2 regions of the Cupriavidus sp. 291-E7 genome follow, and region 1 is predicted to be linked to the other one. Evidence: predicted binding sites of a transcription regulator. Region 1 holds the regulator's gene; the other holds the start of a gene.
What was found. The regulator LexA, encoded in region 1, represses DNA repair genes until DNA is damaged. The targets are predictions, from matches to a motif close to ACTGTATNNNNATACAGT.
Positions count from the first base shown of each region.

Region 2: a site for LexA is predicted at 2,631-2,648, ahead of imuA (translesion DNA synthesis-associated protein ImuA). Genes of this name have one in related genera too.

Region 1 covers NZ_JBYOJV010000018.1:122,213-126,024, reverse strand. Annotated here, with positions in the region: gene AC3FLX_RS26415 (hypothetical protein) at 1-683, opposite strand, end outside; gene AC3FLX_RS26410 (hypothetical protein) at 836-1,009, shown strand; gene AC3FLX_RS26405 (hypothetical protein) at 1,121-1,375, shown strand; gene AC3FLX_RS26400 (hypothetical protein) at 1,611-1,784, opposite strand; gene lexA (transcriptional repressor LexA) at 1,940-2,596, opposite strand; gene AC3FLX_RS26390 (asparaginase) at 2,820-3,812, shown strand, end outside.
Region 2 covers NZ_JBYOJV010000009.1:71,869-75,680, forward strand. Annotated here, with positions in the region: gene AC3FLX_RS17095 (error-prone DNA polymerase) at 1-175, opposite strand, end outside; gene AC3FLX_RS17100 (Y-family DNA polymerase) at 186-1,757, opposite strand; gene imuA (translesion DNA synthesis-associated protein ImuA) at 1,690-2,574, opposite strand; gene AC3FLX_RS17110 (hypothetical protein) at 2,801-3,124, shown strand; gene AC3FLX_RS17115 (nitrogen fixation protein NifQ) at 3,143-3,745, opposite strand.

The sequences.
Region 1 (3,812 bases):
TCTCGGAGTGCGCGTAGCACGCTGACTGTCGCCAGAACGAATAGCGTTGCCATTGCGGTTCCCGGATAGCCGCCGGTCCAAATGGCGAAAACCCACATTGGCAGAGTAGCGATGCAAATCATCAGTGATGTCGACCTAATGCGCCAATCTGCAAATACCGGTCCACACAACCACGGCAGAAATGCGAACGCTCTGACAATGTCGGGATGCTGGGAATTCGAATAGAAGCCTCCAAAGCATTGATAAAATATCCCTGCCAGCATGGATTCCCGCCATCCTACCCCCAGCAATCGTGCGCAGACGACCGCGCCGATACTCCCAAGCAGTACGTGCACTCCCTGCATCACGACAGCGGCGTGGATAGTGTATGTTCCGTCAAATAAGGGGAATAGCCAGAACGGAAGATAAAATTCTCCGCTTTGCAGATTCAGGAACAAGGGATACCCCATGCCCTGAAAAGGAATCCAGGCGATTCCTTTGCCTAACTTGATTGCCTCGATCCAGTAGTATGGAATGGCGTGATACGTTAACAGGAAGTCATCAGGGAACGAGATGTCATCAAAATAGTGTCGCCAAAAAATCAGAATATTTTGGCTAACCAGCAGCAATAACGTAAGGAAACCTCGCGCAGACATCCATAGCATTGCTTGCTCATTGAGTTTTTCTTGTTGCGGTATTTTCATGAACCTTGGTGCGATCGCGCGATTGAAGAGTCGCAACTGCCTTTATTTGATTTATGGGAGGGCGCCAAGATTATAATTTATGTGCTGGCTGCCGGCCCATTGGGCTGCCGGGAGGGTGTCTCCGGTGGCCGGGCGCCGATTTGGCGTTTTCCATGCATGATACATTGTTGGCGCTGCGCGAATATACAGTGTTTGCGCTGGAAGCCGGCACCACAGCGGGCTTGACGAGTCAGATTGCGAATCCTGTCGTCGTGGGTTCGAGTCCCGTCAGCCACCCCAAAATTTCTGCAAAAAGGCCGCTCAAACGAGCGGCCTTTTTGTTTTGATTGTTGGCGTTTGAGCGGCTCGTGGGAGCGCCTTCGTCGACGGTCGTTCGTGCTGCCAAGGCGGTCCTATGATGTACTGGACATCGGATCTACGCTCATGCGGAGTGCGTCATGGCCCAGCGCTTTTTCGATCTTCCCCAACAAGAACAGGATGACATCGCGCTGGCATGTGCGAAGCACGGGTTCGTGCCTGATGACTTCGAATTTGTCGTTGATGGAGTGGAAAGCGAGCGCCGGGTGATTGAGGTCGAACGCGTCGTTGGCGGGCAGTGCCAGAGGTACAAGGTGGCCGGTGGCATGGGATGGACTGCGTCCTTCGAGTCGGACCTCGCTGCCGACTGGTTTGGTACGCCGCTTGCCGACTGATGGAATCTGCCTGAGCGATGTGGATAGGCCAAAAAAAACCGGCCCTTGGCGGGGTCGACAAGGTCCGGTTCTGCGCATGACGCCAATGCGCCAGTGATGCAGTGCGCGTCAGTGAGTTTAGTCAGGCTTATAGCAGTTTTAAATGGAGCCTTAATTCATTGTTGCGGGGCTGCAACTCGGCCCCGCAGACGAGCACGATGTCATTGGGGTGACGTCAAGTCGACCTGCGCGGACTTCAATCAATCAGTTTCGTGCTCGGCTCCGCGAGCTCCAGCATGCGGCAGATGGCGGCCATGTTGCCGACCATCGTACGGCGCTGGGCGCCTTGATAGACGCGCACGCCCTTGATCTGGCGGAAAGGTACCGGCTTGACCGGGCGGCGGGAAGCGACGGAATTCGTTTGCAGCATGGCAACACCTCGTAATTTGCGTTCAGCAGTGGGCCGCACCCGGCGTCCAGCAAGGACGGGGCGGCATGGGCAAAGCAAAGCGGGTGACCAGGGCAGACGGCCGTGCTGCCGAAGTCTCGGAGATCGGAGATGCCTCAGGGCACCTCCGTTTGCTGCTAGAAACCTGACGATCGAATCAGGCCGACAGCAATACCTTCCAGGGAGAATTCATCGCGACCCGAATGAAGGACGATGTTCTCGAAATCGGGGTTCTCGGCGATCAGTTCGATCGTGTCGCCACGTTTCTTCAGGCGTTTGACCGTCACGTCCTCGCCAAGACGCGCAACAACAATCTTGCCGTTGGCTGCCTCGCTGGCCTTTTTCACAGCCAGGAGGTCACCATCGAGAATGCCAGCGTCACGCATGCTTAATCCGCGCACGCGCAACAGATAGTCGGGGCGTTCGTCAAATACCGAAGCATCCACCTGGTATTGGCGATCGATGTGTTCCGCCGCCAGGATCGGACTGCCCGCAGCTACGCGGCCGACCAACGGTAACGTCAGTTGCAGGACCCCTGCCATCGGCAGTGAGAACTGGTCGGAACGCTCGGAATCGCTGCGCGAGACCTTGAGGCGGATGCCGCGCGACGCGCCAGGGGTCAGTTCGATCACGCCTTTGCGCGCCAGCGCCCGCAAGTGTTCCTCCGCCGAATTGGGCGAGGAAAATCCAAATTCAGCAGCGATTTCCGCGCGCGTCGGCGGAAAGCCGGTATTTCGGATCGCGTCGCGGATCAGGTCGAAAATCTGCTGCTGCCGGGGTGTCAGGGTCGCCATAGTGGTTCGCCGGTCTGGTGCCGAAGCACTGTATGTTTAAACAGTATGCTGTGATTTTATACAGTATCGGGTGAAGTGCAAGCACAATTTGCGCAGCAGGATCGACATGGGGTGTGGCGCGTGCCTCGCTGCCACGGGTTTTTCATGGCTTCGCCGTCGCAGCGTGGCAGTTACAATCGGCGCCCCAGGCGTCCGCTTGTAACTGCCACAGATCAGCGTTCTCATGCCAGCTTCCGCTTCCCAGTCCTTGCCCCGCGTAGTCGTACTCGCCACTGGCGGCACGATTGCCGGGTCGTCCGGCAACCCCGCCAGCAGTGCCCAGTACCAGGCGGCCACCGTGCCGGTTTCACAGCTCGTGCAGGCGGTGCTGGCTCTGGCCGATGTCGCGCGCGTGGAAGCCGAGCAGGTGGCGCAGATCGACAGCAAGGACATGATGTTCAGCCTCTGGCAGCAACTGGCGGCGCGCGTGGCGTACTGGTGCGCCCAGCCAGATGTGGCTGGCATCGTGATCACGCACGGCACCGATACGCTGGAAGAGACGGCGATGTTCCTGCATCTGACGCAGGCGTGCCCCGTGCCAGTGGTCATCACCGCGGCCATGCGTCCGTCGACGTCGCTGTCGGCGGACGGCCCACTGAATCTGCTCGACGCCGTGAGGGTGGCAGCCAGTCCCGACGCGCGGAGCCGGGGTGTGCTGGTGGTGCTCAATCAGCAGATTCATGCCGCACGCGATGTCACTAAGGCACACACGTCCGCGGTCGATGCCTTTGTCTCGCCGTCGGCCGGCCCGCTTGGTTTCGTCCAGGACGCCTATATTCGATTCACGCGCGCGCCCGCGATGCTGGCCGCGCCCCGCTTGCCGGTGCCTTCGGCATGGCCAGTGGTGGAGATTGTGGCCAGCTATGCACAGCCGGGCAGGGTGGCGGTCGATGCGCTGGTATCGGCCGGCGTCCAGGGTCTGGTCGTGGCCGCCGCGGGCAACGGATCGGTGCATGAAACCCTGGCGGCCGGGTTGATCGATGCCGGCGCGCGCGGAGTGGCTGTCGTGCGCAGCTCCCGCACAGGGGCCGGTCATGTGGCGATACCGTCCAGGCCGGTGCCGGCGGCGGGAATATTCGTGTCGGCCGCCGATCTCAATCCGTACAAGGCGCGGGTTCTGTTGCTGGTGGCGTTGGCCGGAGATCCCGGTCTGGGTGCCGATGCGGGGCGCCTGCAA
Region 2 (3,812 bases), on a different contig from region 1:
TACCGGCCACGGAGCACTCGTCGGTCAGCGCCAGCCCGCTATATCCGAGCTGGAACGCGCGGGTGATCAGTTCCTGCGGATGCGAGGCGCCGTCCAGGAACGTGAAATTGGAAATGCAGTGCAGCTCGACGTAGTCGGGCAGCGATGGCAGCAATGAAGACAATCCGGGCAACATCGCCAATCCTTCAGGCAAACAGGCCGTGCAGGAACCAGCGGTATTCGCCGCCGTCTTCCTGCCCGTCGCGCATGGGACGGCCGGGGCGTTCGCGATAGACCCAGCAGCGCAACCCGTCGGCGCGTTCGGCAATGAAATAGTCGCGCGTGGCCAGGCCGCCGTCCCACCAGCCGGCCTCGATGCGTTCGGGGCGCGTCAGCATGACCAGCGGCCCCTGATACACGGGACGGTGCTTTTCCACGCGCAGCGGCTGCGGCGATTCCAGCAACCACAGCGGACGTTCCGGCGGCAGCACGCCAGCAGCCGGCGCGCGCGCCGGGGCTTCGCCAACCGGGCACCACTGGTTGGCGCACTCGGGGCGATGGTCGGCCAGCGGTTGTGGCTGCAGCACGTTGTCGCGGCCCAGGCGGGCCACCAGCGTGTCGAGCAGCCGGCCCAGTTCGGCCGGCTCGGCACCGGGTTCCGGAAACAACGAACCGCTCTGCGGCACGCAGGTTTCCATCGTTTCCACACGAAGGCCCAGGCCGCCCACCGGTGCCTGGAAGCGGACCTTGTCGAGCTTTTCACGCAGCAGCTTCGACAGGTGCACCGGATCGCGGCTCGGTTGCGCCAGGGCCAGTGCTACCGGCGTGCTCTCGGTCTCCTCGCCCAGACGGTAGCGCTCGTGTTCCAACACCAGCACGCAGCGCGTGACGCCCGCCTGCTGCGCCGCCAGCCAGCCGGAGAGCGCCAGCAGCAGCCGCTGCGCGCCGGCCAGCACGCCTTCGGCCGATTCGATGCGGCCCGGCAACTCCATGCGCTGCGCAAAAGTGGGCGGTGCCTCGAACCAGGCAAAGCCCGTTGGAGATCTGCCATAGGCCTGGTCCAGCCGTGACAGCAGGTCGGTGCCGATACGGCGCGACAGGCCGGCGCGCGGCAGGCGCCGCACCTGCCCCAGCGTGCGGCAGCCGATGCCTTCGAGCCATTCCGGATCGGTGTACGCATGCAGGCATTCCACGGGCAGCTGGTCCAGCAGCCGCGTCATGCGCGCCGCCTTGACCGCGCGACGGGCGGGCCGGACGATGCCGCGCGGCGTCTTGCGAATGGGCTGGCGCGCCAGCCAGGCCGCACCCTGCGCCGTGGTGCCGCTGCCGATTTGCGCGAACGTGCCCAGTTGCCGCACACGAGTGCGGATCTGCCGGCAAAGCGCGCGATGGCCGTCGAACAGTCGCAGGCTGGCCGTCACATCGAGCATCACCGTGGCCGACTCGGGTTCGGTATCGATCGTCACGGCCGGCGTGAAGTGCAACAGCGTCAGTGCCACGGAGGTCAGCAGGTCCGCTTCGGCTGTCAGGTCGCGCTCGATCTGCACCACATCGGCCGATAACGCCTGCACGCCGCCGCGCCGCATGCCATAGCGCACGCCCAGCGCCATCGCCGGGCCATTGGCCAGCACCACGCGCTCGTGCTCCACCACCGCCACCGGCAGCTGTTGCAGCGTGCCGTTGCCGGGTGTGGCGGGCGCACCGGCCGGCTCAGGCCAGCTCGGCTGCAGCGCGTCCAGCGACAGGCGCGGCAGATGCACCGCGATCCAGTACGTCATCGGCAACATGATCAACGCCCGCGGGCGTGGCAGGCAAAACAACGGGCATGCCCGTGCGCCGCGGCACATGGGCCATGCCTTCGAGCGGCAGGAGCAACGGCGTATCGCGCACCGGGCCGCGCCGCTTGTGAAAATCGATCGACATCAGATTGCCCGGCTGCGGCGACAGCGCCAGCCGCAGCACCGCGGGCGACGATTCATGCAGCACCCGGATCGGGCGCAACACCCACACCACGGTATCGCCGGCTTGCGCCAGCACCTGCAGGCGCCGCATCGCCTCGGGCCGCGCACGGGCCAGCCAGACCAGCACCGCCCCAAACGCCTGGCTGCGCAGCATCTGCTCGGCGGCCCACAGCATGTCCGTGCGCTGCGACGCCATCGTGGCCGCCGCGGGCGGGCGCACCCAGTACAGCTGGCGCGCCGGCAGCCGGCCCTCCGCCAGACTGGCGGCATTGGGCAGGTAAGGCGGATTGATCAGGCCGATGCGCCGGCCACTGGCGGCCAGCGTGCGCAACGCCGGCATCAGCAGGCGCATTTCGCCCGCGCCGTGCTGCGCCAGCAGCAACTCCGTCACGGCACCGGCCGGCCAGCCACCGCCAGGCAGCTCGGCGGTCAGCGCGTCATAGCCCGTCGGACACACCGGCAGCCGCCCGGCACGGCCCAGTTGGCCCGCGCGCCACAGGCCGGGGTAACGCTGCTCGAGTTCGCGCACCGATTCGCGGAGCGCATCGGGATGCGTTCCGGGGTGCGGCATGGTGGATGGGGGCACATGGTCCTCCGCCAGAAGCGGCGGCTGCCCATGCGGAAATGCGGTCATTGGTGGCAATCGGTCCGCGCTGCGGTCGGCGGCGCGGATATGGGATTTGATCGAATACTGTATGTTTATACAGTATCAGGGCGAGCGCAAGAGACAGCTCACCCAAGTGCCTGTTTCAACGCTTTTCAGCGGATTTTTGCGCGCTTGCCACAGTTCCAGGCGGAGGATTGCAAACAAGTGTCAAGTGTCATTGTGAAGTGTCAGGCAGTGCGGAAAAATGCGCGGCATGAAAAGGAATACGCGCGAATGCGTGCATCTGCTGATCGAAGGCTTGCAGCGTCAAGGCCCATTACGCCGTGACGCGCTGGCGGACGGGTGCGGCCTCACCGCCGAGGAGACCACGCGCGCCCTGAAAGCCGCGCGGCAGATGAGCGTGATCGACCATGTGCCGTATGGGCCGGGCACGCCGCCAGCCGCCGTCTTTTATCAATTGACCGGCCGCCAGCTGCCGGCGGCCCGCAAGAGCACGCGCGTGCCGCCCGCGCCCGATGACCGCTTCCAGCCACTGCTGGAAGCCTGGTGGAACAGCAGCGAACTCGATCGGGCCTGAATCCGGCGGGCCGGCCAGTCAGGCTGGCCGCAAGGTAACCGGCTGCACCGTCACGATGGGAGCCTCGGCCCCATGACAGGCCGCGTAGTGATCGCAGCCCTCGCACGACGGCTCGGGACAGGGATGGATATCCAGCCGCTCACAGACGCGGTGATAGAAGAACTTCTTCCACTTCATATCCGTGGTATTGGCCGCGAAAACCGGCGCAAAGACCTGTTGCAGCAGCGTCGACACATCGTCGCGCCCTGACAGTCCCATGTCCTGCCACAGGTGCGTATGGCCGAAGCAGCCCGATGCCAGCGCGTGCGCGGCCCAGTGGACGTCCGGACCGTACTGCCCGGATGTGTGGCCATCCTCAAGCATCTCGACCAGATCCGCGAATTCGCACGGCAGCGATGCCGGGTCCTGCGGCGGGACATCGGGCTCCCAGCCAGCCGCCGCCGCGCCAGGAAAATGGTGGTCGAGCATGCGGCGGAATTCCACGGGCGGCAAACCCAGCCACTGCGCAAAGCGCGGCAGGCGGCCCGCGCAGGCACTTTCCAGTACGCCCGCCAGCGCCCGCGTGACAGGGTCAGCGGGGTGGGCGGCAAAGGCATCCAGCAACAGTAACGAGCGGTTCATCTTGGGACGGCATGTAAGGCCTTCCCGCGCGGACGGCGGGTATCGCAACGCAATATAGTCTCGTATA